DNA from 2 places in the Moritella sp. F3 genome. Region 2 is predicted to be linked to the other one. Evidence: predicted binding sites of a transcription regulator. Region 2 holds the regulator's gene; the other holds the start of a gene.
What was found. The regulator LexA, encoded in region 2, represses DNA repair genes until DNA is damaged. The targets are predictions, from matches to a motif close to TACTGTATNNNNATACAGTA.

Region 1 (17,039 bases), on a different contig from region 2:
CTATTGAAAATACCACCATTTACTAGGATTGCTGCTGGTACGATCGCAGGATCGTAATTTTCAGTTACTGCTATATCATAATAAGTATGGATAAATTCGGCTATGTGTTTTGAAATCGCGGGATCTGAAGTGTACGGTAAACCAAATTCAACAACGGCATTCTTGCGGTGACTTGGCAACTGGTTGAAGCTGCTATTGGGCAAGAAACCGTTAAATACCATATCGACAACTTCATTTTTTGTCAGTTCGCATTTCTTTGATTGTGCGACAAGCTTTGAACCTCGACCGAGTAATGTAATAGATGTCGTGCTTGGTGGCTGCTCTGATAAAAATAACTCTTTAGCCTGACGGGTTTGTTGAATAAGTTGACCCAATGCCGCAGTTTGTAAACGTTGTCCCGGTGAAATTCGGGATTCGACAATATGCGCTAAGGCTAAATCGATGTTGTCACCGCCAAGCATTAAATGATCACCAACAGCAACACGATTCAAATTCAATTCACCGTGCTCTAATGACATTTCGATTAAACTTAAATCTGTTGTGCCACCACCGATATCACAAACAAGCATGGTTTTATCTTGCTCGATCAAATCTGTTCTAGCTTCTTTATTACGATGATACCAATCGTAACAAACGGCTTGTGGCTCTTCTAATAAAGTAACGTTTGTTAACCCAACAAGATCTGCCGCAGCAAGCGTTAACGCACGTGCAGTATCATTAAAAGAGGCAGGTACTGTGATGGTAATATTCTGGTCTGCAAGTAAGTGCGTTGGATTATGGTAGTTCCAAGATGCTTGAAAATGTGCAAGGTAACTGGCGCTGGCAATAACGGGTGATACTTTTTCAATATTGTCTTCAACAGCCCAAGGTAAAATAGCAGCTTGCGCATCAATACTTGGGTGAGACAACCAACTTTTAGCGCTGGAAACTAAACGGCCTTTTGTCTTAGTGCCAAGATCTCGAGCCCATTGACCGACGATAACATTGGTTATTTCACCTTTAAATTGGCTTGGTTGCCAAGGTAGAACACAATCTGTTGTCGCAATTTCGTTATCATTAAAGTGATAGCGGAATGAAGGGAGTAACGGTTTTCTAGCAACTTCGCCGGGACCAACTAATTGGTCTACGTGGAATACTGATGCGCTGGTTTGATAATCATCGATATTTTTATAAGATAGCACACTGTGAGTAGTGCCTAGATCGATGCCAATTACGTATTGCGCTGTTTTAGAAACAGGTGAGGGCATTCATAAACTCCATATAATAAAACTCAGGGCTAAGAGCCCTGAGTTAAGTACACACTGATGTCATTATTATTGACGAACAGTTAGTTCAATTTCCCAAGCTTCGTCACTGTTACTTGCAATGGCTTCAACTTTAAGTGTACCGACTTCTGTTACCGTTACAGATAATGATACTGGTACAACATCACCACTGTTACGGTTCGCTGAATCAAGCGTTACTTCGATGTCTGGTAATTGTTCCAGATCATCAGGCTGCCAGAAATCAAGGTGAGTACCAACAACATCTTCACGACGTACTGTTGAACCAAAGAATTTAAACTTAACCGGTTGACCAACAACTAAACCAAACTGGTGCGTTGTTACATTAACATTGGTGCCTTCTTCAAGACCAAATGGTGCGATACATACCGCTTCAAGTGGCGCTTCAAATCCAGGGATTGCAGGCATTGAGCTTTCAACACCGACATAATATGAACTTGCTAAGCCGCCTTTAATACGCACGCCTTTGCCTTGTTTTGCATAGCCGTGGTAACAAGCACCATTCGCTACGGCAAGATCAAGATCAATACCTGTTAATAATTTTGCTTCTTCTTCAACGTCAGCCGAAATTAACCAATCGTTAATAATGCCGATTAGTTTTTCGCTGATTGCATTTGATTTAAATACACCACCATTAAACAATACCGCTGTTGGTTTAATGAAGTCACCTGCATCTGACTCTAATGCGTCATGCTGTTTATTCAAGAAATGAGCAATGTGTTTAGTGATCGCTGCATCTTGTGCATACGGTAAACCAATTTGTGTTAATGCTGTACGTGTGCTTTGCTGTGGCATTTCTGAAACTTCAGTCGCAGGGAAGAAACCATCTAAAATAGTTTGCTTAACTTCTTCACGCGTTAGCTCTGTTTGCATTGTACCTGCAATCAGTTTTGAACCACGGCTAGGGATGACAATTGGCATTACATCAATGTCATTGTCAGATAACAGCTGTTCTTTTGCATCACGACAAGCGTGTGTGATCGCCTGAATTTGCCAAGGTTGTAATTGCTTGCCTTCTTGCATCAATTTCATTTTTAGACGATAAGCGAGGGCAAGATCCATATTGTCACCGCCAAGTAGGATATGTTCACCTACAGCGACGCGTGATAATGTTAAGTTACCTTCTAATTCTTCCACAGAAATTAATGATAAATCGGTAGTACCACCACCAATATCAACAACCAAGATGGTATCACCCACATTAACTTGGTCACGCCATTCATCACCGCATGCTTCTAGCCAGCTATATACAGCAGCTTGTGGTTCTTCAAGCAGGTTTAAATGCTTAAGGTTTAAATCTTGTGCTGCTTGCGCTGTTAAGTTTCGTGCCGCAGGATCGAACGATGCAGGAATGGTGATTGTGACATCTTGTTCTGACATCGGAGAGTCAGGATGTGCACTGTTCCAAGCATCTGCTAAATGGCTCAAGTACAGTGATGTCGCTGTTACTGGTGAGATCTTTTCAACTTCATCAGGGCTTGAGAAAGGTAAGATTGCATCATGCGGGCTTACCGTTGCATGGCTTAACCAGCTTTTTGCACTTGATACTAAACGGATCGGTGTTTTAAGGCCAAGTTGACGAGCAACATCACCCACAAGTGTTGTGTTTTCAGCGTTCCAAGGTAGTGGTGTTTGCTCTTTACTGATCTCATCTTCATGCGCCTGATAGACAAAAGAGGGCAGTTGATGTTTCTCCGTTACTGAACCTGGTGCTGATAGCTGTGGGATAGCAAACAATTGCTTAACTGCTTTGTCATCTTCTTGTTCTAAATCGATATATGATAATACACAGTGCGTTGTGCCTAAATCGATACCAATACTGTATTTTGCTGCTACTTCGCTCATAGTTCAACCTCGGCTGCCGCAACGATATTTGCGTTATGGCCTTGTGCTAATTTTGGTAAGTTTACACTAGTGATTTTCCAACCAGCATGAACTAAAATACCACGGTAAGGTGCAGAACCTAATACGTTACCAATCAGTTTTATTTCTGATGGGTTAAAACCTTCAGTAACGGTTACTTGGCTTTCTTCTTCTTCAGTGCGGATTGGCGTGAAGCTAAAGTATTCATTGATTACTTTTTTGCTGCCTGTGTGGATGATGCGTGCTGCTGCACCAATTTGTTCATCCGATGCACTGGTTAAATCTTCTTGAATGAAGTCAACGAAACGAGCTTCATTTTGTAGTAGTGATAGAAGTTGACAAGCGGCTGCAGGGCTTGCTTCTTGTAGTGGGGCTTTGATTTCGACAATCTTTTCAACTTCAACGATTTTCTCTACGTTAACGTGTTTGATTACCTCGACAATTTTTTCTACTTCCACTTTAACTTCTACTTCTTTTTCAACAATCTTTTCTATTTCAATTGTTTTTTTACCGCCTCGAATTAGAGTGAGTAGTAACAGGATCACGGAAAGCGCGAACAAAGCAACATGCGCTGCGTCAGGGCCAGTAGGTAGTTCAGAGATATTTGTAAGGTCGAAGTTCATATATTTTACTCAAGTTTGTATAAATCAATATTATCGGCGATTTTATCATAGTTATTTATGTTACGGAGTATAATGTGATTTTTTAGCTTATTTAGCCTGTAGTTAGGTACAAATCATTTGTACTTAGGAACAAAGAATAGCCATATTAGCGGGAATTATTAGAAACGTATTTTTAAGCTTAGTGATATTTAAAAAAAAAATAAAAAAAAGCTCAGTACAAATCCTTGTAATGAGCTTAGGGAAATTGGTAAGAACATGTATTTAAATATAGTAAATTATTTATATATATCAAATTACCGTCATTTTATTCTGCGCTTGAGTCAATTAATAACAGAATGTAGATGGATTCTTTATATTCATCAATCAATCAAGCGCGTTACTTGTTAAATCTGTGATTCATTCAACTTTTATTAATTAAACTCTTTATTCATTAAATAAGTTGTTATCACGCACTAGGTCGCGCGGGTAATTATTTTTCAAACGTTGGTTAACACGTTTACCTAAACCGAGCACACTGCCTTCTAACAACACAACAAGCTCACCTTGCAAAGCGTCTAAGTCTTCAATCTCGATATCAGAGAAATTTATATCACGACCCATGATGTATTGTTTTGCTTGCTCAATGTCCAGTGACACCGTATTTTTAGCACAATGATGGCCAAAAGTTCGTGCCCATTCGTGTTGAGCGCGGAAACCTTTTTTGAATTTTTCTGCTATTTTGATACCGATGCGGTCAAATTTAAACTTACCAATGAATGCTGGGAACTCTTTCGGGAATAACCAGATTTCACTATCGCGATGATAGAAAACGCCACTCTCAAATTCAAAGCTAAATGCATCACGGAAATAATCACGAATGGCGTCATTTTCGTCACGGCTAACAGGACTGAATGGAAAAATTAAACGCTTTTTCTTTTTAATCGGGCGTAATTTTTGTGTTTCTTTTTTAGTAAATTTAGCAACGAAGAAACCTTCACTGTCATAAATTTGCGGCCATACGTGTAAGAAACCTTCTGCAGTCAAACAATTATTCGCTGTTGGGAATAAATCGTTAAGCGGCACAACCTCTGCATGGTCTGGATACAAGTCAAGTAAGTGTTGGCAAACGGCTTGGTTTTCAGTTTCATTTAATGTGCAGGTTGAATAGATTAACGTACCACCTGGTTTTAACGCTTTAAATGCACTTTCAATTAAATCTTTTTGAATGTCAGCAATGTCATTGATGCTTTTTAACGACCAGTTAAGCATGGCTTTGTCGTCTTTACGGATCGCGCCTTCACCAGAGCAAGGAGCATCAAGTAATACCGCATCAAACATTTCCGGTAACCAAGTACCAAATACGGTAGCATCATAATGGCTAAGGGCGATGTTTTTAATACCACAGCGTTGGACGTTCGCACTTAGCACTTTTAAACGGCTCGAAGATAGCTCATTGGCAACGACAAAGTTGTTATTATTACAATGTGCAGCGATCTGACTGGTTTTTGAACCCGGTGCAGAAGCACAATCTAGGATCGTATCGTATTGCGCTGCAGCATCAGTTACTTGTGTTTTGAATAATGCAGTAACGGGTAGCATTGAACTGGCTTCTTGAATATAGAAAAGCCCTGCAATATGTTCCCAGCTATTACCTAGTTTCGTTTCAGTATTTTCTTGTTCTAGCCAGAAGCCTTCTAAACACCAAGGAATGGGAGTTAATAACCATTGTTTGGTTTTGGCTAATTGTTTAAATTCTTCAACAGAGATCTTAAGCGTATTAACACGAACACTGGTTTTCAATGGTGTTTTACAACAAGCAATAAAGTCATCCATAGATAGATGATCGGGGATAATGTTACCCATTAATGTCAGGTAATCTTCAGGCAGTTTGATATTGGAATGCACTTTACAAGCTCAATTGAAAAATAGGAGGGCATTTTATCATATCCCCCAGCTACTTCAAAGTTGGGATTATGAAGTAGCTGGTTTGATAGGCTTGCTGTGTTCGTTTCGTCTCTTTTTTGAGTTTATATATAAGCTGTTGAATGAGCCTATTTAGCTATTTTGGTATCCCATTTTAACCATTCAGCATCGACTTCTTGCGCTAACTTAAAGCGACTAAAGGGCGCTGCGAGAGCACTGTTCGTCGTTGAATTAGGCGTAGCAAAGGCAATACCACCAGCTAAAATCGTTTTTAATGATTCTGCTTTTAACGTTGCCCCAGTAAGACCAATATCAACATTAAACCCAGAGACAGCCCAAAACTGACTATTATCACGGACTAAATGTTGGTATTTAGGTTCAATGTTCAGTGTAATTAGCACTTTATCGCTCTGTTTCGACAATTCAGAATGAGTCACTGAACCCACTTCAATTTGGCGGAAATAAACCGGTGTACCGGCTGTTAATCCCATTAATCGTTCACTGATGACGGTGATAGATAGACCGACATGCTCAGCGGCAATTTCAGGTGCGCTGTTTAACACTTTAAAACGTGTTACGCGACTACCTTGGCCTTTGGTTACATTAATGTAGGCACCCGATATAAGCGTATTGGCGTTTTTGATGCCCTCTAATCCAACCTCTATACTTTCCAGCCAGTAGTGGCTGCCTTGTCGCGCGAAATGATTTGCGTAAATAGTTTCTAACTTGGCCTTAGCCTCGATAAAACCTTGTTCGACATTTAATTTAATATCGCTAATCTCACCGACTTTGATGCCTTTGTGTTTAATTTCAGTGCCAACATGAATGTCAGAACCTGACGTAAAGGTAAGGGTGACTGTAGGGCGATCATCAGTAGCCGCCGCTAAACTACGGAATAGTTTATAATGTGTGGCTTTCGATTTAGACAGGCGTACTTTATTTTTATTCACCGGTTTAATATTATCAAAATTAATACCACCAGCTGCGATAGTAAGCAAAGATTCTGTTTGCACTTTTAAGTTACTCAAACTACCTGATATATCAATACCTGATACGTCCCAAAACACACTATTTTCATTGATCAAATGGGCATACTGACTCTGTATATCTAGGGTGATAACAATATGCTCATTGTCAGCGGCTAATTTAAAGTCGGCGACAGAACCCACTTTGAGCTTGCGATAGTAAACCGGCGCGCCACTGGAGATTACATGACTAGGTTTACTTAGCAGGGTGATTTGTTTATTAGTTTTAAACGCATTACTGCCTAACTTTGCAAGCGCAAGTGAAGGGTAGAGTTGATATTGTTGCTCACGACGTTTTGATTTAAACGCTACATCGTTAACAAGCTCGATACCACCACTGACTAGTGCTGCAACTGGAGCTGATTTGATATTCAGACCAGAGACACTCGCATCAACAGAGACGCCACTGATATTAATAAAGCGTGTTGAGCCTCGTAGTAAATGAGCATACTCCTGATAAATGTTTACATTTAAATCAATCAAGTTGGTTTTAGTATTAAACGTAACACGGCTGATGTGGCCTACCGGATAATTCTTATAATAGATCTTATTACCAACGGCTAACCCATTGGCATCATTTGCTGAAATAGATATTGCTTGATGAGGAATAAGATCATCAACGTTAGAGACTAAATCAAACGTTGTTTGTAGTTCACCTTGTCCAGGGGTAAATAGAATATAATTACCAGTGACAAGATTACCTACGTTTTTAATTTCTGACAAAGACAGGTTGGCTTTTTCAACCCAGAACTGTGTGCCATCACGTAATAACTCAACCACTCCAGGGTCAATATCGGCGAATGCTTTTGCTGTCGGTGTCGTTTCATTTGTTACGGTATCGGTAGACTGGCTAATCACTCGTGTTACTTCACCGACTTGCTGACCGTTTAAATAGATGTTGTTACCACTTTTAATATCACTGGTATTGCTGAGGTTGAATTCAATTTGAACTGCGCGGTCGGCATTACTGATACTGCTATATAGCTCATAAGCTTGATTATTTTTAGCTTGACGGCCATCTGCTGGGGAGTCGAAGGCCAGCGCACCACTGATAATAGCAGTGAGACTTTCAGTTTGGACTTTAATACCATCGAACCCAAACTCTGCATTAATACCACTGGCATTCCAAAAACGTGAAGAGTCTTTCACTAGGTAGCTATATTGTTGCTTAATGACTGCTTCTATTAATATGTTGTCGGTTGTTTTGTCGAGGACGAAACTGTGTACTTGACCGACTGGGATTTTTTTATAAAAAATTTCTGAACCTGGACGAACGGACGCGAGTTTGTTTGCAGTAAGTCGAACAATTAAACCTTTATCATCTGGTAATGTATTTGGTGCGGTTTTAACGGCATCAAATTCAACACTGTATTTACCATCGCCCGGAGATAAGTTGATATAGTTACCAGTAACAAGGGCATCAAGCCCTGAAATACCCGCAATTGAGGCTTTTGGTGCAACCAACCAAAACTGTGTATTGCTACGCAGTACTTGCTCTGCTTTACTGTCTATTTCTGCGGTGACATAGACACCTTTAAGATCGTCATCTAGTGCAATGCGTTTTACTTTACCGATATTTAAACCTTGGTATTTAATCAAGGTTTTCCCTTCAACAATACCATTGGCATTATCAAAATGTACACGGATCTCAATACCTGCCTGAGTAATACTTTGGTACATAAGGTAAAGCCCCAATACGACTGCGACGATGGGTAATAACCAGATTGGAGACATCACATTCGGTTTGTGTAATACAGGCTTAGGTGCATTACAATTTTCCGGCATTTGTGGTTCGTTATTTTCTTTCATTTTTATGGTTTAAATCCCAAATTAAACGTGTATCAAAACTTTCTGCAGCTAAGATTGTTAAAACAACAACCAGACCAAAGCAAGTTGCTCCATATCCGACATCAACCGAGAGTAAATTACCTCGGTTGATAACCGCGACCATAATCGATATAACAAACAAATCCATAATGGACCATTTTCCGATCCAATGAATGGCATTAAATAATAATAATTTTCGCTTTGGTGCAATAAAAATTTTATTTTGTACTGACAACAAAATAAGCATTAACCCAATGATTTTAAATAAGGGTACTAAAATAGATGCGATGAAAATAATGATCGCGATACCTAGGTTATCACTTTTTGCTAACGCGATGGTACCGGACATGATGGTATCCGGAGTGGACTTACCTGTACTTGTTAAGGTACTGATAGGCAAAAAGTTGGCAGGTATCATCATGATCATCGCTGAAATCAAAAATGCCCACGTTTTTTGAATACTCCGCGGTATTCTAAAATAAACCTGTGTGAAGCAGCGCGGACAACGTTGGCGTTTCACATCCTCTTCTACCTTAATAAGGAGGTGACACTCTTGGCACTGGGCTATTTTATTTTCTTTAGCGTTTTGCATTTCGTTCCATCTTCTGCCAGAAAAGTTCTAGGTTCAGTCCATACATAATAAGACTGGAAATAAACATCAGTGAGACAAAACTCAATAATCCGAGTTGAAACTCAATATCAGCAATGTCAGAGAGTTTAAATACCGCAATCAAGAAACTGACCAGGTAGACTTCTAACATGCTCCACTTGGTATGGAAGTTCACGAGCTTGAGTAACAAAATCAATTGCGGTGTATTTCGTTTAGTTAGTAGCAATAGACAAACTTGTGCTAAACAAGACAGAAATAGAAAGGGCGCAATGAAACTACAAAAGATCACCAATAAACCGACAAAATAAAACTTCTGTTCGAATAATGCCCATGCGCCTTGGACCAGCGTTGCTGATTCTCCAACACCTAACAGCGTGATCGTAAACATGGGGAACACATTAGCAATAACAACAAGTATAAGGCCTGTGATAGAAAGTGCTAAAATGGTGCTTATCGAAAATATTTTGTTGGTATATAAGAGGGTATTACAGCGAGGGCAGTGTGCATGCTTGCCTTTTTCTAATGGGATATGATCCACAATGAGGTCACATTTATTACAGACATTAATATTCGACATTTATACCCGCTAGTAGTCAATTTACGCTGTTTACATTCAATGCTTAAAATGTAGCACTATTCCATGCGTTCAGTAATAGCATTATTTTATCTCTATTATCAATACGATCACAAGTTTATCCTTGAAGATTTGTAACATCATAGAAATGTATTAGCATTAGGTAATAACGAATTAGCATGTCAACGCTGCAATAAAGCATAATTTATGAACAGTCACTTGAATTAATAGGTAATACTAAATACACTGTCATAATATACAGTGTATCCAGGGGATAGGTTCATGGCCGTAATAGTAAAATATGTAGTGGAACGAAATGGTGTGGAAAAAATGACGTCTACAAGTAAAAAAGAAGCCGATGCATATGACAAAATGTTAGATGTTGCTGATGGCCTAACTGATTTTATAAGTACATCTCCACTTGAAATTGATGATCGTCTTGCTGAAGAGTTAGCGTTATACCTTGCTCAAAATAGCGCTTCATTGCAGGTTCTTTTGAAAGGCGGGCAATTAAAAGCAGCTGTAGAGACTCAAGAAAAGACAGCTAAAGCTAAAAAAACGCCAAAAAACACAGTAGAAAAAGAAGCTGCCTAACCTTCCATCCGCTTAATTATTGTTTGTGAACGTCTAAAAAATCACCGGAATAGTTATTTTTTAACACCTTTTGGGGTGAAGTGGTTGGATTAAAGATAGCAATTAATTGCAATGGCTCTATAATAACGATAAATTTTATACATGCGATATAGCAACAATACGTTTTGTTATATCTGAACAATTAGAAGTAATTTAAGGTCATTCATGGAAAACATTGAAAAGCTAAAAAATAGCAAAGAAGTTATCGCTTATTTGGTAGAAATATTCCCGAAATGTTTCACTGCAAAAGGCGAAGCTAAACCGCTAAAAATTGGCATTTTTCAAGATCTGGCTGAGCGTCTAAAAGAAGACTCTAAAGTTAGTAAAACATTGTTACGTACGGCTCTTCGTCAGTATACTGCAAGCTGGCGTTACCTTCACGGCGCTAAAAAAGATGCTGTACGAGTTGACTTAGATGGCAACGAAGCAGGTGTTTTAGATGCAGAGCACATTGAGCATGCACAAAAAACACTTGAAGAAAGCAAAACTAAATTCTTCGCTGAACGTAATAAGAAAAATGCAGAACAGAAGGCTAACGCTGAAAAGAAAAAGCCTGCTGTAAAACGAGCGCCTAAAAAAGTAGTTAAAAAATCTGCTCCTAAAGCAGAACAAAAACCTACAATTCAAGTTGAACGCCCAGTAAATGAAGCGGAACTTAAATCTGGTCAAGCTGTCAAAGTTGTAGTTGGTAAAGCACCGGTACAAGCAACTATCGTTGAAGTATCTAAAGATGGTGTTCAAGTTCAATTACTATCAGGACTTTCTCTAAAAGTAAAAAGAGAGCACCTTTTTGTATAAAGCAATAAGAGTGTTCTGAATTTTTAGTAGTCGAGTATTAGCTAAACATATGAAAAATGGCTAATACTTGACTATTATTAATTTAGCGTTACTTATTCTCAAAAGGATTTTTAATGAAAAAAGTTTTAACACGAACTTTTATCAGTGCTTCGGTACTATTAGCCATACATGCGCATGCATTTGAACCCACTGTTTCGATTCAAGAACTCCCCACATTAAAACAAGAAGCTCAGCATTCTGAAGCCAGTAAACGTCTTGTTAATCTTTTTACACGCTCTCACTATAAATCAGTCGATTTTGATGACACTTTTGCTGTCGAAGTATTCGACCGTTATCTAAAGCAACTTGACGCTTATCGCACCATTTTTTTACAGAGCGATATAGATAGCTTTAACAAGTATGCTCTGTCATTTAAAAACGATTTCCGTCAAGGTCGTCTTGCGCCTGCTTATGATATTTATACTGTCGGTCTACAACGCCGTTATGAAAGATTTGCTTATGCACTAACCTTGCTTGAAACAGAAATAAAATTTGATACTGATGATGAATATTATTTCGATACATCGGAATCTGAATGGGCAAAGACAACTGAAGATCTCAATGAGCTTTGGCGTCAAAAAGTTAAATATGAAGCACTTAATTTAAAATTAACCGGTAAAGACTGGCCTGAGATTAAAGAATTACTGCATAAACGTTATGATAGCGCAATAAAACGTTTAAAACAGACTCAGAGTGAAGATGTTTTCCAAACATTAATGAACTCTTATGCTCGCAGTATCGAACCGCATACATCTTATTTATCTCCACGTAATGCCGACCGTTTTAAAACAGAGATGAATCTGTCATTAGAAGGTATTGGCGCAGTATTACAGACGATTGATGATTATACCGTTATTCGCTCTTTAGTTGCTGGCGGGCCTGCTGATTCGACCAAAGAATTAAAAGCCGAAGATAAAATAGTTGGTGTAGCACAGGACGATAACACGATTGTTGATATCGTTGGTTGGCGTCTTGATGACGTTGTCGATAAGATTAAAGGGCCTAAAGGCACTAAAGTCCGTCTCGAAATCGTACGTGGTGAAGGTGCAAGTGCAAAACATAAAATCGTCGAAATTGTGCGTGATAAAGTACGTTTAGAAGATCGCGCTGCAAAATCGAAAGTGATCGATGTTGAGGGCGAGAAGGTTGGTGTTATCGAGATACCAAGTTTCTACGATGGCTTAACTAAAAATGTACTAACAGAACTGGATAAGCTGAAGAAAGATTCAGTAAGCTCTATCATTATTGATTTACGTGATAATGGTGGTGGTGCGTTAAAAGAAGCAAACTCACTTTCAGGTTTATTCTTTGATGACGGCCCAACAGTACAAGTACGTGATGCCCGAAATAAAATTAATGTATTAGAAGATCGTGATGGTAAGACCCTTTACGATGGTCCGTTAGTTGTATTAGTGAACCGCTATAGCGCATCTGCGTCAGAAATCTTTGCTGCAGCATTACAAGATTATGGTCGCGCACTGGTTGTTGGTGAACAGACATTTGGTAAAGGCACTGTGCAACAGCATAGAACCTTAGCTCGTTTATATGATTTGTATGATAAACCAATTGGTAGCGTGCAATACACTATTTCAAAATTCTATCGTATCAATGGTGGTAGTACACAGTTACGTGGTGTATTACCTGATATTGCTTTCCCATCAGCTGTTAACCCAGAAGATACGGGCGAATCGATTGAAGATAATGCGCTAGCTTGGGATCAGATCCGTAAAGCAAGCTATCAACAATCATTAGCGCTACAATCATCGGTTAACTTGTTAGCTGAAGATCATCAAAAGCGAGTTGCCGTTAATCCTGAGTTTAGTTATATCCAAGAAGATATTATTAAATATAAACAGGAACTTGATAGTAAAACAATTTCTTTAAAAGAGTCTGTGCGCATCAAAGAGCGTGAAGAAAATGAAGCAATTCGTTTGAAACGTTTGAACGAGCGCCTCGTTCGTAAAGAATTACCTGAGGTTAAATCATTTGATGATAAACCTGAGGACTTTGAGTTTGATGATGCCTTCCTATTAGAAGCAGCCAATATAGCGATTGATTTAAGCAAATCTAGCTAACCCCCTCTATTTTACTCCAAGTGCAGCAGGATGCTGCACTTTTTCAGTATTTTACGTCTCTATCCGTGGATAGATTAGGACTATAAATGACAGTTAAGCCTAATGCGAAACATTTAAAAGACTATACCGCACCAAATTACTTCATTGATAATATCGATCTGGATTTTAATCTCAATGATAGTAAAACTAAAATTGTTGCTATTAATAAAGTTCGTCGCAGTGGTAGCCACAATGATCCGCTTGTATTAGATGGTGTAGACCTCAGGTTACTTGCCGTATCAATAGATGGTCATCCCATTGATAATTATTTGGTTAAAGATAATCAACTGATCATTTCTGATTTGCCTTCTGAATGTGTGCTTATCATCGAAACTGAAGTAAACCCGCAAGAAAACACTAGCTTGGAAGGCTTATATAAATCGGCTGATGCCTTTTGTACTCAATGTGAGTCAGAAGGTTTCCGCAAGATCACTTATTATCTTGATCGTCCAGATGTCCTCGCCGTATTTAGTACAAAGATCACTGCAGACAAAGCAGCTTTCCCATATCTATTATCTAACGGGAATTGTGTTGATAGCGGTGACTTGGAAAATGGTCAACATTGGGTGCAATGGCGTGATCCGTATCCAAAACCAGCGTATTTATTTGCATTAGTTGCTGGTGATTTTGATGTGTTAAGAGATAACTACATTACAACGTCTGGCCGTGATGTGAAGTTAGAGTTATTTGTTGATAAAGGCAATTTATCACGTGGCCATCATGCGGTGGAATCACTTAAAAAATCGATGAAGTGGGATGAAGACCGTTTCGGATTAGAGTATGACCTTGATGTTTATATGATTGTGGCCGTTGACTTCTTCAATATGGGCGCAATGGAGAATAAAGGCCTTAACGTTTTTAATTCTAAATATGTGTTAGCTGATGCTGCAAGTGCAACAGACGTTGATTATTTAGGTATCGAGGCGGTAATCGGTCATGAATATTTCCATAACTGGACGGGTAATCGCATTACTTGTCGTGATTGGTTCCAGTTAAGTTTGAAAGAAGGCTTAACGGTATTCCGTGACCAAGAATTCAGTTCTGATCTTGGCTCTCGTGCAGTGAACCGTATTCAAAACGTGAAAGTGTTACGTTCTGCGCAGTTCCCTGAAGATGCGGGCCCAATGGCACATCCTATTCGCCCAGCTTCTGTTATCGAAATGAATAACTTTTATACGGCTACTGTTTATAATAAAGGTGCTGAAGTTATTCGTATGATCCATACGCTATTAGGTGAATCTAATTTCCGTGCTGGTATGGATTTATATTTCAAGCGTCATGATGGCCAAGCGGTTACGTGCGATGACTTTGTTGCTTCAATGCAAGATGCTTCAGGTATTGATTTGACCTTGTTTAAAAACTGGTATTCGCAATCGGGTACACCAAGTGTGACCGTGACCGACCATTATAATGCTGAAACAAAAGTTTATACTTTATCAATGCAACAGCACATCCCAAGTACTGCCGATCAAAAAGTAAAAAAAATACTGCATATTCCAGTTGATATTGAATTGCTGGATGCGCAGGGCAACCCATTAGTGCTGACATTTGCAGGTAAACCTGTACATCACGTGTTGAACCTCACTGAAAAACAACAAGACTTTGTGTTCGACAATGTAACGTCAGCACCTGTACCAAGTCTATTTAGAGAGTTCTCGGCGCCAGTTAAACTTAATTACGCATACAGTAATGAACAACTTGCTATGCTCATGGTGCATGCAACTAACGATTTTGCCCGTTGGGATGCATCACAATTATTGATTAATAAGCATGTTGTTGAAAATGTAGGCCGTGTTCGTGATAAGCAAGCACATGAATTACCTGCCGTGTTCGGACAAGCTTTCCGTGATCTCCTTGCTAATGAGCAATTAGACCCAGCATTAAAAGCCGAAATGCTGCAATTCCCGTCAACAAACAGCTTAATGGGTTTATTTGATGAAGTAGATGTTGATACTTTGTTAACTGTTACTGGGTTTATTAAGACTCAAATTGCGGCTAGTGTAGCGCCAATATGCAGTGCGATTTATGCGAATATGCCAAAACGTGATTATGAAATAGAGCACGATCATATTGCATTGCGTTCATTAAAAAATGTATGTCTTGAGTATATTGCATTAGCGGATGTGGCTGATGTTAATGAATTGGTATTAAAGCAATTTGAACAGTCGGATAATATGACCGATACGATGGGGGCAATAAGTGCTGCAAACAAAGCGCAATTGCCTTGCTTTAAAACAATTATGTCAGCCTTTGAAACAACGTGGTCTCATGACGGTTTAGTGATGGATAAATGGTTTGCACAAATAGGTGTTAGTCCAAGTTACAATTGCCTAGCTGTCGTTAAAGAAACCCTCGAACATGGAAGCTTCTCTTTAGCTAACCCTAATCGAACACGTTCATTAATAGGTAGTTTTTCTGCGCTTAATACCAAAGCCTTCCATGCGATTGACGGTAGTGGTTATATTTTCTTAACGGATATATTATGCCAGTTAAACAGCAGTAACCCGCAAGTTGCATCGCGATTAATCACGCCGCTTATTGAATTTAAGAAATTTGATTCAGCACGCCAAGCGCTAATGAAAGCGCAATTGATTAGATTAAGCGAACTTGATGCTTTAGCCGCCGATCTGTTCGAAAAGATAGATCGTGCTTTAGCTTAATCTCATTTTATGCAAACAATTTAACATTTTAGTTAAACGTTTGTTTTATTTTAAGTGGGTATTTAGACCAATTTTGGCGTCTTATGCCCACCATTAGATATATATCAAGGTTTTATTCTTAAAAACCTGCATTTATCTTTCTATCTTGTTGCCTCTGTAGCATTTTTATTACAAATTTTAATGTTAGAATGCCCGCTTGAAACACCTCATAAGTTACTTTTTTAGCTAGACTTAATAAACCAAGATTTAAAGGATTGCTAGTATGTTGAATAAAACGCCTATTCCCGTGTTACTGGAAAACGTAATCAGCCTTGTAAAGACCAAAGTAGATGCGAAAAGCAATACATTAGTCGAGCAGTTTGTCACTGCATTATATGCTGGAATGAGGCAGGAAGATCTCTCTTCGCGTAGTGATAGCGATCTGTATTGTGCTGCAATTAGCTTGTGGAACAGATTAAACAGTAGCAGTAATGACGGTCCAGATATTTGTGTTTACAATCCTGAAATTAGCCTTAATGGTTGGCAATCAACACACACGATTGTTGAAATCATTGTAGCTGATTCACCTTTCCTAACTGAATCAGTCATGATGGCATTATCTCGACTTGGCGTAATTTCACATTTGATGTTACATCAGCCAATTGCTTTGAAGCGAGATGATAGCGGTCGTGTAAACAAAATTTTAACAAACCCTAAGAATGCCAAAAATTTCACGTCAGAAACGGTATTTTTAATTGAAATTGACCGCCAAACAGAGAGCAGTAAATTAGATGCGATTAGTGCAGAAATCACTTCTGTATTAAATGAAATTGCGTTAGCAGTTAATGACTGGTCACCAATGCAAGATAAATTACTTTCTGTGATTGATCAGTTGTCTAAAAAATCGAACAAGAAAGGTATCGACTATACCGATACGCTTAAGTTTTTATTGTGGTTAAGCGATCATAACTTCACATTACTGGGTTACCGTCATTATGATATCGAGCCTGTGAAAGGTGATTATGTTATCACACCAGACTGCAATTCAAGTTTGGGTATCATGAAAAACTCGATCAATAATCAAGGTTATGGTCTTGCTAATTTATCAG
Region 2 (17,039 bases):
TTGGTTACTGGTATTGCCAAGCGTGTACTTTATTGGTTTGACTATCGTGGCCGGATTGTTTGTCTATCAACAAACCTTGATTGTTGAGCGCGATAGAGCTTCTTGTTTTAAAGCTTTTTTACATAATAATTATGTGGGTATGGTTATCTTTATAAGCTTGGTTTTAAGTTATTTATAGGTAAAGGTTGACGATACACAGAATAATAAAAAAGGAGCCGAGGCTCCTTTTTTATTATCTTCAATATCAAATATCAGGCCGTTGCTGATTATATAAATCAAAGGTCTTCGGCATTAATGCTAGGCGTTGTTAGATTGCTGACTGAGCATTACATCTGAGATCGTTTGTTTTACTTCTAACGTCGTTAAATTTCTAACAGTGTTAGCTAACAGACTGATCTTATCTGCTTTCGCGGTACCTGTATCGGATAAGTAATGCAGTTCTTGCAGCTTATCAATAAAGATGGTCAGTACTTTCTTATCAAAGAACTCTGGCGCGCTCACACCATTGAGTGACGATAGACGCTCGGCAATCAACTGACTACGATCTTCAAGGTGAGTCCGTTCAATTACTTGGTCATGCTCTAATACTGTTAGTACGATTGCATAGCGCTGTAATGTTTCTTGGATGCTGGCAGCAAGTAGCTTCAATGACATGAGGCGTTCGTTCACCGGAGTGACGATATCATTGTCATTGTTAATCAATCCTTGTTCTTGCATTTCAGTTAACGTGTTATTAATGCAATCACTTAACTCATCTTTTGAGTACTTCAAGAATAGTTCAGCTTGAATTAGCGGGTAAAGTTGACAAACTTTAGCGTTAATATCTTCGACTGTCGTTGTCGGTGTATCTGCCACGATCGCCGCAATTAAAGACGGTAGCGCAAACAAGTGTAGAATATTATTACGATAGAAAGTTAATAATACGGCTTGCTCGTATGACATAGATAGCATTTGTCCTAAGCTATCTTCACGTACGGTGAATTTTTTCAGTGATATTGCTTGATCTAGAATTTCTTCTGCACTATTTTCTGGCAAGGTACTGAATTCACTATAAGGGTTATTGCGTAATAGTTTTAGGTAGCTATCAATTTGCTGTACTAAAATTTCTCGGCTTAAGGCCTTATGTGGTGCAGCGTGTAAAATGAGTGCACAGATAGTTAATGAGTTCACCGCGGCTGCACTATTGATATTTACCATGACTTTATTGGCAAGATCACGAGTGGTTTGCTGTAACCATTGCGGTTGCTCTTCGACAGGCATATTCATGTCATCGCGCCAGTTTTCAACGTGTTTATTTAAATATTGATTCAGGTTGATTGGTTCACCAAAGTTTACAAATGCTTGGCCGTAATTTTTCAATTTTTTAGCGATACCAAATACCTGGAACATACTTTCTTTTTTCTTATTGGCACCAGACAATTCTTTTACATAGGTGCTTACTTCCATCACATGATCGTAGCCTAGATATACAGGCACTAAGGTGATTGGTCGGTTTTGCTCTCTTAACATCGCTTGTAGCGTCATGTTAAGCATACCTGTTTTCGGTGGTAATAAACGTCCTGTACGGCTACGCCCACCTTCGGTAAAGAATTCAACCGAATAACCTTTCGAGAATAGCAAACTTAAGTACTCTCTAAAAATGGTCGCGTAAAGTTTGTTGCCTTTAAATGTACGACGCAAGAAGAATGCACCACCACGGCGGAACATAGGCCCAGCAGGGAAGAAGTTAAGATTAATACCGGCAGCAATGTGCGGTGGAATCAAACCTTCATTATAAATCACATAAGAAATAAGTAAGTAATCCATGTGGCTACGATGACAAGGCATGAATACAATTTCATGGCCATCGGCTGCAAGTTTACGCACTTGTTCGGCATTGTTTACTTTGATACCGCTGTATATTTTATTCCATAACCAGCTCATGAAATTACTGGTGTTTTTGACGAGTTTATACGAGAAGTCACTGGCAATTTCATCGATATAATCGTTGGCGCGTTTTTCAGCTTTTTGTGCTGAAATGTTATGTTCCGCTATCTCAACTTGAATCGCTTTTTTTACTTCTGGATTACGTAATAGTTGTTCAAACAATTGGTAACGATTTGGTAGTTTAGGACCCGACGCCGCTAACTTTTGACGACTAAAATGGATCTTCGCAACACGAATTAATTTTTGTGCGAGTTTCTCGTCACTACCGTGTTGATCAGCCATGAAACGCAGTGACACAGGATTATTAAAGCGAACTAAGTTGTCTTTACGGTTCAGTCCGACGATTAACGTTTTGCGCAAGCGGCTTGGTGAAATACTGTTAGCTAATGATAGCAGTGGCACTTGGCCTTCTTTTCCTGGTGCACGGCCCCAAAATAATGCTACTGGCATCAATTGAATGTCGAGGACTTTATCATCTTTGTGTAAACGTAATAATTGTTGGAATTCATCAAAAAATACGTCGGTATTTTTGGTCTTGCCAAACAGTGGGGCTGGATTATCTAAGCAAACGTGGCTAGGAATAATTACACCGTTAACTTTGATTGGTGTGAGCGGATCGGGCAGGCCTAGTTCTTTACAGGCGCGTTGTAATGCGACGAGATCCGTCATCGATTTAGTTTTCAAAGCATAAACAATAGGACGCGTTAAATCTAACTTTAACGCATCAACTGGGTTATCTGGTACGTACTGAGATTTAACTAAGCCGTTAACGAAACTTCGACTTAACATTGACGGTGTTTGTTGCATAATGGTTATCATTCTGTTATTTAAAGTGCGAGAGTGCTTACTCCAATAATATCAGATACGTGGCTATAAATCTGTGTTTAAGCACCAGCAAGCGGTTAATTCATTATTATTTTGATATACCGACTGCTTATATTGCAAACTTGATTATACTGTATATAATTACAAGAAACTGTATATAAAACCAGTTAGGGTTCATAATGAAAGCATTGACACAAAGACAAGCAGAAGTATTTGAATTAGTTAAGCAGCATATTAAAAATACCGGCATGCCGCCAACCCGAGCTGAGATTGCGAAGGAACTTGGTTTTCGTTCGCCGAATGCTGCCGAAGAACATTTAAAAGCATTAGCCCGAAAAGGCCACATTGAAATTTTAGCGGGTACCTCTCGCGGTATTCGTTTGTTGGTTAATGCTGAAGAAGCCAGTAATGAGAGTGGATTACCTTTGATCGGTCAGGTTGCCGCTGGTGAGCCAATTTTAGCGCAAGAACATATTGAGGCGCATTATAATGTTGACCCATCAATGTTCACGCCAAACGCTGATTTTTTATTGCGTGTTCGCGGCGAGAGTATGCGCAACATTGGTATTATGGATGGCGATTTATTAGCGGTACATAAAACTAAAAACATCAGTAAAGGCCAAGTTGTTGTGGCACGCGTTGACGATGAAGTAACCGTGAAACGTTTTGAACAACAAGGCTGTGAAATTTTACTGCATCCTGAAAATGATGAAATGAGCACGATACGTGTTGATTTAAACTTCCAAAGCTTTGATATTGAAGGTGTTGCTGTGGGTATTATTCGTAATACTGATTGGATGTAATCACGCTTTACCTTGGTTGTTTTGAGGATAGATAGTTAATAATCTTATGACTATCTATCTTTTTATTTTGTATTTTCCGCCGTCTATTCTTGTTCTCTCATCTTGTAAACGACTTTAAATGTTGTCTTCACATCACAGTTCTCTCTATCGTCCACTTATTTATAAAATCCTTTCCTATACTCAACACGAGTTATATTAATAATTTATTTTTTAATACGTTTGTGTAAATACAGGATTAATTTATGGAACAAGCCCCCATCACCATGGAACTCGGTGAAAAGATCGATATCTCCGCGATCTCGAGCCTTAAAGCCACGCTTGATTCGTTGCCTATTAATACCGAACCTCAACTTTTCGATGCACGTTACATCACGCATATAGACAGTGCATCTTGCCAACTTTTTTATGCTTATGCTCAACACTTAGCATTACATAATACGACACTGGTGTTTTTATCTCCGTCGGATAAATTTATGACGGTGGTAAAAGCGTTAGGATTTGAAACGGATTTTAATTACGCATCAATGTGAGGCACTCTAATGAAACGAATATTAGCTGTAGATGATTCGGTATCCATTCGTGAAATGGTCTTATTCACTTTAAAACAAGCAGGTTATCAGGTCGACTCGGCCGTCGATGGGGTTGATGGCTTAGCCAAAGCCAAGACTGGCCATTTCGATCTTATTATTTCAGATATTAATATGCCACGTATGGATGGTATTAGCTTAATTAGTCAATTACGTAATGAAAGTGCTTATAAATTTACGCCGATTCTGATGTTAACCACAGAATCTGGTGCGGATAAAAAAATGGCCGGTAAATCTGCTGGCGCAACTGGCTGGATCGTAAAACCTTTTAACCCAGAAAAACTCATTGCTACCGTACAAAAAGTATTGAGGTGAGCATGGATATCGATCTTAAGCAGTTTCAACAAGTGTTTATTGAAGAATGCCGAGAAGGCTTGGAGGTAATGGAATCCGAGTTACTCAAGCTCACTCCGGGTAACGTTGATAGTGAAGTTATTAATACCATTTTTCGGGTCGCGCATTCGATTAAGGGGGGCGCTGGTACATTCGGTTTTAATCAATTAACCGAATTCACGCACGTTGCTGAAACACTGCTTGATGATTTACGTGCAGAAAAAATAACGCTTATTGATGGACACATTAATCTTTTTTTACAAACAAAAGATTGTTTAAGTGCCTGGATCCAACTGTTAGCGGAAGACTCGCAATCAATCCCAGAGGCGGCCGAAAGCCTCAAGCAACAATATAACCAATTTTTACAGCTTGATACGAATCAAAACACATTAGCGGTTGAGGATGATTTTGTTATTAAAGGAAATCCATCAGCGTTTAATGAATACGATGATAATACTTGGTTAATCCACTTTATTCCCGGTCAGGATATTTTAAAACAAGGTAATGAACCGCGATTAATTTTTGCGGAATTAGCTGAGATGGGAGAGCTTAAAGTAACACCTCAATGTAAAAATATTCCGACATGGAAAAATGTAGAACCTGAGGATATCTATGTAAGTTGGGAACTTGAGTTAGTCAGTTCGGTGAGTGAGGCGCAAATAAAAGAAGCATTTGAATGGGTGGAAGATGACTCTACGATAACGATCAATCGCTCTACTGCGTCAGATGAATCAGCAGACAATAAAATAGTAATAGTGAGTGATAAATTAAGTGAATCACCAGCCTCTGCAGCTGTTACGAAAAATATTGCTGCGCCTAAATCGGCAGAAACAAATTCAATCCGGGTATCAATCGATAAAGTGGATGCGTTAATCAATATGGTTGGTGAACTGGTGATCACACAAGCCATGTTAGGTGAGCTTGGGCAAAACTTTTCAGCTGAAAGATTACCGGCATTAAAAAAAGGTCTTGATCAGTTATCGCAACATACTCGAGAAATGCAAGACAGTGTGATGAAAATTAGGATGCTACCAATCCAATTTGCTTTTAATCGTATACCAAGAATGGTCAGAGATTTAAGTGAACAACTCGGTAAAAATGTATTACTGAGAATGCATGGAGAGGAAACTGAGCTGGATAAAATTATGCTTGAGAAACTCTCCGATCCAATTGTACACCTGGTTCGTAATGCTTTGGACCATGGTATTGAAACGATTGCAGAGCGAAAGTTAGCGGGTAAAAGTGACGTCGCTTACCTTGATATAACCGCTTTTCATCAAGGTGGTGAGATCATTGTTGAGATCCGTGATGATGGCCGTGGGTTAAACCGCACGAAGATCCACGCAAAGGCGATTGAGAAAGGCATTGTTAATAAGGACTTAACTTACAGTGATAATCAGATTGATGAACTTATTTTTGCACCCGGCTTTTCAACTGTCGAGGAGGTAAGTGACATCTCTGGCCGTGGTGTTGGTATGGATGTTGTGAAACGTAATATTGAATCACTCGGTGGCGGCATTAAGATTGAATCTACAACGGGTATAGGCAGTTGTTTTTCAATTCGCTTACCTTTAACGCTTTCTATTATGGATGGTCAGTTGGTAAAAATTGGCAGTAAAACTTATATCTTACCTATCATGTCAATTATTGAATCCTTGCAGTTAAAAACAGGTATGGTCACCAAGTTGGCCGATGATACCGAGGTATTTAAACTGCGTGATGAATTCATTCCTATTATTCGCCTTTATCAAGTACTGAATCATGATTCGAGCCTTGAGCATATTACTGATGGCTTATTAGTGGTTGTTGAAAGTGGCAATAATAAATATGGCCTATTAGTCGATGATTTAGCGGCGCAGCAGCAGGTCGTTATAAAAAACCTCGAAGATAACTTTATGAAAGTAAGTTGTGTTTCCGGCGCGACTATTTTAGGCAATGGCACGGTCGCATTAATTTTAGATATTGGAGATATTATCAAACGCGTGACAACTGAGCGCGATAAGTACCAACAAGCAGGTCTGCGTGCACACGTTGCTGCTTAAGATAGGAGTGAATATATATGGATAATAATACGCTGACCGATACAGACGAACAATCGACACAGTTTTTGACATTTATAATGGCAGAGGAAGAGTACGGCGTCGAAATATTAGACGTACAAGAGATCCGAGGTTGGGAATCATGTACAGAAATACCCAATATGCCTGCGTATGTTAAAGGTGTGATTAATCTACGTGGAACGATTGTACCGATCGTTGATTTACGACAGAAGTTTGGTCTAAAAAACATTGAATACAGTGCGATAACCGTGGTTATTGTCGTGAAAGTATTAGTTGATGCTAAATCTAAAGTGATGGGACTTGTTGTTGATGCGGTTTCTGATGTCCATACCATTGCACATTGCGATATTAACTTGCCGCCACAATTAGGCTCAGATAATGGCCCTAGTGTCATTCGTGGTTTGGTATCAATCAAAGATAAAATGGTGGTGTTATTAAGCTCTAGTTTATTGTTAGATTTAGAACAATTTAAAAATATTGAAAACCTGAGCGTACATAATACACAGCCAGCGATGGTTGCCAATGGTTAGCCTCTCTACACCACTATTGGGTGGTGCTATTCACGAGTGTGGAGCTGTTAACCTGATTATGCAGGATGCGGAATTTAACTATCTCTCGCAATTGGCTTTTCGAGAATCAGGCATTGTCATCAATGAATCTAAACGCGATATGCTTTATGGCCGAGTGATGAAAAGGATACGCCACCTTAAATTAAATGGATTTACTGCTTATTGTCAGTTATTACAAGATAGTTACGCTGGTGAATTGAGTGCGTTTATCAATGCTATTACCACTAATTTAACCGCCTTTTTTCGTGAAGAGTATCACTTTGATTTTTTAAAAAAGGTGGCATTAGCTAATTTTAAACATCATAACCAAGACAAACGATTACGCATATGGTCTGCAGGGTGCTCGACAGGTCAAGAACCTTATTCAATTGCAATGAGTGTTCAGGGACAACTTCCTGATTGGGACGTTAAAATATTAGCGACTGATTTAGATAGTGAGGTTTTATGGCGGGCACATCAGGGAAGGTATGATGATTTGATGGGGGTTCCGCTGCATTATCGCTCGCAATATTGCGCTGATATGGAGCATCAACATCGCTATGGAATGGATGATGAAATTAAACAGTTGATAGCCTTCAAACAATTGAATTTATTATCTCCATGGCCGATGAGTGGCCTATTTGATGCGATTTTCTGTCGTAATGTTTTAATTTATTTTGATAATGAAACCAAGCGGAAATTGATACAACGATTTTACTCAAAGTTAAAACCAGGTGGTTATCTTTTTCTTGGACACTCTGAAAGCCTACAAAGTTCGAACACTAAATTTAAGTTAGTCGGTCAAACTATTTATCAACGCTAAATCTGCCACCATGTTGATGGTGCTATAAGGACCCGTTTATGCAGAAAATAAAAGTACTTGTTGTCGACGACTCTGCATTAATGCGCAAAATACTAACCACACTACTCAGCTTAGATTCAGATATTGATGTCGTGGGTAGTGCGATTGACCCTTTTGATGCGCGTGACAAAATAAAACAATTACACCCAGATGTATTAACGCTTGATGTTGAAATGCCGGGTATGAATGGTTTGGCTTTTTTAGATAATTTAATGCGATTACGTCCCATGCCTGTTGTCATGGTATCAACACTGACATCGCAAGGTGCGCCAGTGACATTAAAAGCACTGGAGTTAGGTGCGTTTGATTTTATTGCTAAACCGACGGATAAGAGTACTCAATCATTGGGACTTTTTGGTGATGAACTTTGTACCAAAGTTAAATTAGCCAGCTGTGCAAATTTACGTGTTATGCGAGAGCCTATCCCCACGTTATTGACCAGCCAAGCAGTGCAAGAAGATAGATTAATTGCTATTGGTGCATCCACGGGGGGAACCGAAGCCTTAAGGGAGTTATTAACTCCGCTAGTCCCGCCTTTTCCGCCTATTGTTGTTGCCCAACATATACCTAAACATTTTAGTGGTGCATTTGCAAAGCGCCTCAACGAACATTGCCGTTTAACTGTGATTGAAGTAACGAGTGAAGAGGTCATACAGCAGGATCATGTATACATAGCCCCAGGTGATTGCCATTTAAAAGTGCAGCGTTCGGGACGCCGTTATACTTGCCAATTATTTGATGGTCCGGCGGTAAATCGCCACAAGCCATCTGTTGATGTGTTACTTGGTTCGGTCGCTAAAGTCTATGGTGATAAAGCGATAGGTGTCATGTTGACTGGCATGGGTAAAGATGGTGCAGAAGGGTTATTAGCGATGCGTGACGCGGGTGCTTTAACAATTGCGCAAGATGAGGCTTCATCCGTTGTCTGGGGAATGCCGGGTGCCGCGGTTAGGTTGGGGGCTGCGATGGATATATTAAGTTTATCAAAAATTGCACCGACGCTAGCGACATTGGTAGAGAGAAAAATAGCGAAAGTGAAAAGGACGGCTCATGACTCGATTTAATTTATACCAAGGCGTTACATTATTGCCACTATTAGTGATGTTGGTGCTACAGCAATGGCTTGCTTCCGCTGCGATTGTAGTGACACTCATATTGGTATTAATCACGGTGTTTTATGCAGCCAGTAAACCGTTAGTGCAGCAAGTTGAAAGTCGCACTGATAAGAGTACGTCGAGGGATACCAAAGCCATGTTGGTGGATATGTTACAACAAGAGATTCCGCCCCATATTGATGAATTAAAGAGTGATTTAGCGAAAACTCAGCATATTAATAGCGAGTCATTTACCACATTAAACAGTACTTTTTATCAATTGTTACGTATGTCTGCAGAGCAGTCGACATCTTTACATAAAGTATTACTGAGCATTTCTAAAGATAAAGCACTGGCCTTGACTGGGGAAGAGTGTAGCGATCCAGATGCCATCGATTTAAAAATATTTATTAAATCAACGCATCAATTTTTAAATAATTGTTCTGATCTAATGATGGAAATTACGACGCAAAGTAATGATGCTGTGAATAAGATCGCAGTTATGGAACGTCAGATGCTCAATATTAATGAGTTGGTTGATAACGCCAAAAAAATAGCCAGTCAAACTAACCTACTTTCATTGAATGCAGCGATTGAAGCGGCACGAGCTGGAGAAATGGGACGTGGATTTGCTGTGGTCGCGCAAGAAGTACGATTATTATCGGATACTTCGAATAAATTTAATGATGAAATAAGAGGTCAGGTAACACAAGCGATGGCAACGTTCGATGAAGCCAAACATATGGTTGAATCATTAGCTAAAGATAATGCGGAAAAATCATCACAAACCCAAGCACGGTTACATCAAGAGTTAGTGAAATTTGCGCAGTTAGAGCAAAACTTAGAAGTGAACCTGGATCACCTCATGAGTTTGTCGGTAGATACTAAAGCCTGTGTTAATGATTCGGTTCGCAGTCTACAAGTTGAGGATATTATCAGCCAGTTGTCCGAACATAATGTGCTACAAGCAGAGAATGTGAAACAAGTATTACTCGCGTGTAGTGAATTGTTGTCGATAGAGGAACATGTCGAACAAGATACTTTTATTCACAAACTGAGAGCCGCTGCTGAGCAGTTAAAGCAGCAATCACTGCAAGGGCAAAATAAGACTATTAGCACTGGCACGATGGATGAAGGAGAAATTGAATTGTTTTGATTTATCCGGGCTAATACTTTGTTTCATAATTGAAGTTAGATAGACTCAGGCATCTTTTACTACCCTCTATAAAGTTGAACATAGTCTATGTGGTTATCTATTCCCACCTCGGTACATCGAAATATCCTCGCATTGGCGCTGCCAATGATCTTATCAAATATCAGTATTCCGCTATTGGGACTCGTTGATAGTATTGTTATTGGTCATCTTGAGCAAGCTTGGTACTTAGGTGGTGTGGCGCTTGGATCTGCGGTGGTTATGTTCATTGTTTCTATGTGTAACTTCTTGCGTATGTCGACGACAGGGTTAACTGCACAAGCGTTTGGCAAGCAAGATAATCCCGTTATATTAATGACCCTCGTGCATGCTTTGTTAATCGCGTTGGTTTTATCCTTGTTGTTATTACTCGGTAAACATTACATTGTTGAGTTAGCCTTTATGCTGACTGATGCGAGTAGCAACGTGCAACAAAATGCACAAGCCTACTTATCTATACGTATGTGGGGGATACCAGCGGCGTTATTTAATTTTGCGATATTAGGTTGGTTGATTGGCCTGCAAAATATGAAAGCACCTATGTTATTACTGATTATTGCTAACGTATTTAATATCGTGTTAGATATTTTGTTCGTGGTGTATTTTGAATGGGGCGTTGAGGGCGCAGCTTTAGCCTCTGTGATTGCCGAGTATGCAGCGTTGTTATTTGGTTTATTGTTAGTGTTAAAGCAACTGAATAAATTTTTATTGCCGAGCAGGACCGAGATTATTCAACGCCTATTTGAGAGCAGTAAATTATTTGCGCTACTTTCATTAAACCGCGATATTTTCATTCGTTCACTGTGTCTACAACTGACATTTGCATTTATGACCTTTAAGGGAGCCAGCCTTGGCGATGAGTATATTGCAGCAAATGCAGTGCTACTCAATTTCTTAATGTTTATTTCTTTTGCGTTAGATGGTGTTGCCTATGCGGTAGAGGCAATGGTGGGTAAGGCGATTGGCGCTAAAAATAGAGTGGCTTATCGACAATCTGTTATTGCGTCATTGCTGTGGGCGGGTATTTTTTCTGTAGTGTTTTCAGTGGTTTTCTTTATGTTTGGCGAGGAGATGGTGCGTATGATCACAGATATCGATACTGTTAACACTATTGCTGTTGAGTATTTACCTTGGTTAGTGCTATTACCATTTACTGCTGTGTGGTGTTTTGTATTTGATGGTGTATTTATTGGTGCGACACGTGCAAAAGATATGCGTAATAGTATGTTATTTTGTGTGATTTGTGTATTTTTACCCACGTATGTCATCAGCAGTGGGTTAGGGAATCATGCGTTATGGCTCGCGATGAATACTTTCATGTTAGCTCGTGGTCTGTCACTTGCTTGGCTCTTATTACCTTCTCTGAAGGGGGAATCTGCGTAATAAGAGTCATCAACTATACTGAAGAGATTTAGCTATTATTCATAATATCTTTGTTAGTTTAAAAAGGAATGGTGAGGGAATAAAGCTGGAATTATCACAATATATTTTGTTTCAACCTCATTGTTACACCTGAGTAAAAGTAATTTGTATTTTAAGGGTATTATCATTGTATAGCAATTGAATATAATGAGCGCCATACAGTATGACTGGTCGGATACATAGATAGGTATTACGGCATATTAATTTTATCCCAATGGAGATGAACATGACTGACAAATTTATTAAATCTAAAGCAGCTATTGCTTGGGGTCCAAACCAACCACTATCAGTTGAAGAAGTGGATGTGATGTTACCGAGAAAAGGTGAAGTGTTGGTTAAGGTTATCGCTTCAGGCGTATGCCATACCGATGCATTCACATTATCGGGTGATGATCCAGAAGGTATCTTCCCTGTGATTCTTGGTCACGAAGGTGGCGGTATCGTTGAGCAAATCGGCGAAGGCGTTACAAGTGTTCAAGTTGGTGATCACGTTATTCCTTTATACACGCCTGAATGTGGTGAGTGTAAATTCTGTAAGTCTGGTAAAACAAACCTTTGCCAACAGATTCGTGAGACTCAAGGTCAAGGCCTTATGCCAGATGGCACTACACGTTTCTATAAAGACGGTCAGCCAATCTTCCATTACATGGGTTGCTCAACGTTCTCTGAATACACAGTATTACCAGAAATCTCGTTAGCAAAAGTAAACAAAGAAGCACCACTTGAAGAAGTATGTCTACTTGGTTGTGGTGTAACAACGGGTATGGGCGCTGTAATGAATACAGCTAAAGTTGAAGAGGGGGCAACTGTTGCTATCTTCGGTCTTGGTGGTATTGGTCTTTCTGCTGTAATCGGCGCGACGATGGCTAAAGCCGGTCGTATCATTGCAATCGACATTAATGAAAGCAAATTTGAACTAGCGAAAAAACTAGGTGCAACAGATTTTATTAACCCGAAAGACTACGACAAGCCAATTCAAGACGTTATCGTTGAACTGACTGACGGTGGTGTAGATTACTCATTCGAATGTATTGGTAACGTTAACTTAATGCGTTCAGCATTAGAATGTTGTCATAAAGGTTGGGGTGAATCAGTTGTAATTGGTGTTGCTGGTGCAGGCCAAGAGATCTCTACTCGTCCATTCCAACTTGTGACTGGTCGTGTATGGCGTGGCAGTGCATTCGGTGGTGTTAAAGGCCGTACTGAATTACCAGATTACGTTGAACGTTACTTAAAAGGTGAATTCGCATTAAGTGATTTCATCACACACACTATGGCGCTTGAAGATATCAATGAATCATTTGATCTGATGCACCGTGGTGAAAGTATTCGTACTGTTATCCATTTCGATAAGTAATTAAAATATATTCCGTTACTTTACCTTTTATAAAGTAACGGAATGACGAGTAAAGGTTTGTCATGTCTATAGAAGTTGTTAGTAGTAATAAAATGTTTGGCGGTTGGCAGCATCAATATAATCATGCGTCGAGTGTACTAAACTGTCAGATGCGTTTTGCTGTGTATTTACCACCGCAAGCATCAAATATGCGTAAAGTACCTGTGATGTATTGGTTGTCTGGCCTTACATGTACTGATGAGAACTTTATGCAAAAAGCCGGTGCTCAGCGTATTGCTGCAGAATTGGGTATTGCTATCGTGGCACCTGATACTAGTCCGCGTGGTGAAGGTGTACCAGATGATGCTGATCAGGCGTATGACTTTGGTCTTGGTGCTGGATTCTATGTGAATGCAACACAAGCGCCATGGAACACGCATTATCAAATGTATGACTATGTAGTGAATGAATTACCGGCATTAATTGAAGCTAACTTTCCTGTTACACAAGAGCGTGTGATCAGTGGACACTCAATGGGTGGCCACGGTGCATTAGTGATGGCATTACGTAATCCTGAGCGTTATCGTTCGGTAACGGCATTTAGCCCGATTAGTAATCCGATCAATTGCCCTTGGGGACAAAAAGCGCTGCAAAACTATTTAGGTAAAGATAAAGCAACGTGGCAAGAATACGATGCAAGTTTACTTATGGCCAAAGCAGAAACGTTTGTACCAGCAATGGTTGAGCAAGGGAAAGATGATTCATTCTTGGATGAGCAACTTAAACCGAATATGCTGACAGCCGCTGCAGAAAAGAAAGGTTACCCTCTCACGCTAGAAATGCATGATGGCTATGATCACAGTTACTATTTTATCGCCACTTTTATTGAAAAGCATATGCGTTTTCATGCGGCAAATTTAGCTAAATAATGATGTAAATAGTCGTTCTGAATAAGACATTGAAAAGGGCGGTAGAACTATGTTCTATCACCCTTTTTTTATTTTGTTGCTATGCTTTTTATGTTCAATAATGCTGAATTATTTTGAACCTGCAAAGTCCAGTTGACGCCAGCTTTCATAAATAAATACTGATACGGCATTCGATAGGTTCATACTACGACTTTCTGGTAGCATCGGAATTCTTACTTTCTGCTCTTGTGGCAGTGTATCGAGTACTTCTGGTGGCAGTCCCCGCGTTTCAGGGCCAAATAATAATACATCACCAGCCTGATATTCAGCTTCATGGTGGTATTTAGTGCCTTTGGTTGTACATGCAAAAATACGCGCATCACCAACATAGTCTAAAAAGGCTTGATAATTAGCATGACGCTTAACATCAGCAAATTCATGATAATCTAGCCCCGCACGTTTTACCCTTTTATCATCCCACTCAAAACCAAGCGGTTCAATTAAATGTAATTTGAAACCAGAGTTGGCACAAAGGCGAATAATATTACCTGTATTTGGTGGGATCTCAGGTTCAAATAGTGCTACTTGTAACATAATTAAGTCTCAGTTCAGGGTTATATAACGTTGGTTCTTTGGGTAGAATAGCAAAATTAACAACCTAATGGTAAAAGTGATGAAAAAGCGTAGTACTTTGATCGTAGCAGCTTTAATTATATTAAGTGCGCTACCGTTTAGCTTAAATATTTTGATTAATATGTTTTTTGAAGATCTCGATACTGAAATGTATGAACAGAAAAAATCGCGCGTAGAGCAGCGCCGCCAAATAGAAAAAATGTTTCCAGAGCTAGATACGAAAGATCCATTACGTCCACAGGTTAAAATTGAAGAACGAACTGAAGAAATAACAGAAGAGCAGCAATAAGCTTCCCTCCTGTTTTTATGCTGTGATGAATATAGCGATTAACTGATGGGTATAGTAATAGATACTTGTAAACCGTGCGTTTCTCTATTACTTGCCACTATCTCACCGTGATGCTGTCTAATGGCATTTTCGGTAATCGCTAATCCAAGTCCTGCACCACCTGATTCTCGATCGCGCGCTTGTGATACTCGATAGAAAGGTTTGAATATTTGTTCAACCTCATCATCTGGCACACCTGGTCCATCATCTGTGATCACAAAGGTAATTTTATCTGCATCGCTGATAATCGCTAAGTTAACCTGTTCTGAAGCATAACGTAGTGCATTACGTATCACGTTTTCGACAGCGCTACCAAGTAGAGCGGGAAAACCTTTAATGTCCGCATCTGGGATCACTTGATGGGTAAACACTTTTCCAAGTTGTTCCGCTTCAAACACTGCATCATCACAAATTGGCTGTAATAAAGAATCAATATTAAACGATTCTTTGGTCGTGGCATTCAATTGCATTTTAGATAAGTTTAACAGTGCTGCAATCATCTCTTCTAAACGCTCTGATTCATTATCAATACGTAGAATTTCTTTCGTTTCACCGTAACGGCGCTTAGATAGTGCCACCGACATCTTCAATCGCGTTAATGGTGATCTTAGTTCATGAGATATATCACTGAGCAGGCGATGCTGTAGTGAGATATGCTCACGAATTGAGAACATCATTGTACGTAAACTTCTTGCCAGTTCACCAATTTCATCTTGTCTTTGTGTTGCAGGTACGACAGCATCTAAATTACCATCGGTAATATCTGATGCGGTTTTTTTCAGTTTTTGTAATGGCTTCGAAATATGCCATGCGAGTGATGCGCATAATGGCATGCTAACTAACATCGTAATAAAGAGTAAGAGAAATGGTCTATCTAAGACGTTAATTAACCAAATGTTATGCTCGGCAGGTAATTGCTGTGCCGCGTATAACTGGAATTGCTCGCCACGTAATACAACAGAAATTGGCCCTGTCATTAGCCAGTTCTTATATTGTTTTACTTTCGGTGATAATGACTCTTCACTTTGCAAAATAAAACGACGGATCGCTTTTGAGGCTTTCGTGCTAGAAACGATATCACCATTAGTCGCCACCAAATAAAAATTTTTGGTTTGCGCCTCTTTAGGTGTGATGAGGACCTGTAGAGGCACGCTTGGGTAGCGTTCCGCAGACGTCGCAATATTATGCGCAATGCTGTTTAAGATACTGACCGAGCGTGGATCGAGTTGTTTCATTACTCGGCTATCGAGAGTCGGCAGGGCAATGACGACCGCAACCACGAGTAGTAGCATGCACCAAAACCAGACGAAAATTTTAACGAATAAATGATTTAATTTGCTACTAAGCACGTGTAGATAACCTTATTTTAAGAGTAATGGCAGCGTAAGGGAGACTTATTAAGTGTCTAACCACATATAGCCGCGGCCACGTAATGTGCGAATACGCATCTTTTCATCTGTTCTTTCTGGTAATTTTTTACGTAGATTACTTAAATGCATATCAATGCTGCGATCGAATGGCGTCAGTTTTTTACCTAATACTTGTTCGCTTAGATCGGCTTTGGTTAAGATAATGCCAGGAGAAGAGATAAGCGTTTCTAGTAGCATCAACTCGGTGCTGGTTAAATCAAGCAAAGTACTTTGGCACCAGGCTTCTTGTGTACGGCTATTTATCTCTATATCTAAATGGGTTAATAATTCGGTATTTTTTGTCGTTGTGACTGGTTCTATTCGACGCAGCACTGCTTTAATACGCGCGAGTAATTCACGATCGCTGAATGGTTTTGGCAAATAATCATCAGCCCCCATTTCTAAGCCAAGCACGCGATCGATCTCATCCCCTTTTGCTGTCAACATTAATACTGGCGTACTGTTATCAACACGGAGTTTTTTTAATACTTCAAAGCCATTTAGCTTCGGCATCATGACATCTAAAAGTACCATATCGTATTGTGTACTTCTGATTGCGGCTAAACCGGCTTCACCATCGTGTACCATATCAACATCGAAATCTTCGAGGTTAAGAAACTCAGCCAGTAATTCTGCTAGTTCTATATCGTCATCAATTAATAATAGTTTCGTCATATTAGGTACTCTGTTAATTGTTCTTATGGTATTAGGATACTGGGTTAAGCAGTAAATAATTCTAAGATTTACCTTGTTTTACATTTTTATTTAGCGAC

Region 1: the regulator LexA is predicted to act here: its motif matches at 9,952-9,971, upstream of JFU56_RS00070 (YebG family protein).

Annotation. Positions count from the first base shown of each region.
Region 1 is NZ_BLRL01000001.1:10,356-27,394, forward strand. It holds gene JFU56_RS00035 (Hsp70 family protein) at 1-1,247, opposite strand, end outside; gene JFU56_RS00040 (Hsp70 family protein) at 1,314-3,128, opposite strand; gene JFU56_RS00045 (DUF2760 domain-containing protein) at 3,125-3,769, opposite strand; gene rsmF (16S rRNA (cytosine(1407)-C(5))-methyltransferase RsmF) at 4,193-5,653, opposite strand; gene JFU56_RS00055 (PqiB family protein) at 5,800-8,505, opposite strand; gene JFU56_RS00060 (paraquat-inducible protein A) at 8,492-9,115, opposite strand; gene JFU56_RS00065 (paraquat-inducible protein A) at 9,102-9,710, opposite strand; gene JFU56_RS00070 (YebG family protein) at 9,990-10,301, shown strand; gene proQ (RNA chaperone ProQ) at 10,506-11,138, shown strand; gene prc (carboxy terminal-processing peptidase) at 11,252-13,252, shown strand; gene pepN (aminopeptidase N) at 13,339-15,951, shown strand; gene JFU56_RS00090 (NAD-glutamate dehydrogenase) at 16,214-17,039, shown strand, end outside.
Region 2 is NZ_BLRL01000013.1:109,698-126,736, forward strand. It holds gene ubiA (4-hydroxybenzoate octaprenyltransferase) at 1-178, shown strand, start outside; gene plsB (glycerol-3-phosphate 1-O-acyltransferase PlsB) at 298-2,733, opposite strand; gene lexA (transcriptional repressor LexA) at 2,931-3,554, shown strand; gene JFU56_RS18185 (STAS domain-containing protein) at 3,797-4,084, shown strand; gene JFU56_RS18190 (response regulator) at 4,094-4,456, shown strand; gene JFU56_RS18195 (chemotaxis protein CheA) at 4,459-6,516, shown strand; gene JFU56_RS18200 (chemotaxis protein CheW) at 6,534-7,064, shown strand; gene JFU56_RS18205 (protein-glutamate O-methyltransferase CheR) at 7,057-7,905, shown strand; gene JFU56_RS18210 (chemotaxis response regulator protein-glutamate methylesterase) at 7,944-9,008, shown strand; gene JFU56_RS23245 (methyl-accepting chemotaxis protein) at 8,995-10,194, shown strand; gene dinF (MATE family efflux transporter DinF) at 10,282-11,613, shown strand; gene JFU56_RS18225 (S-(hydroxymethyl)glutathione dehydrogenase/class III alcohol dehydrogenase) at 11,879-13,009, shown strand; gene fghA (S-formylglutathione hydrolase) at 13,072-13,917, shown strand; gene trmL (tRNA (uridine(34)/cytosine(34)/5-carboxymethylaminomethyluridine(34)-2'-O)-methyltransferase TrmL) at 14,026-14,490, opposite strand; gene JFU56_RS18240 (hypothetical protein) at 14,570-14,818, shown strand; gene JFU56_RS18245 (ATP-binding protein) at 14,857-16,149, opposite strand; gene JFU56_RS18250 (response regulator) at 16,255-16,941, opposite strand.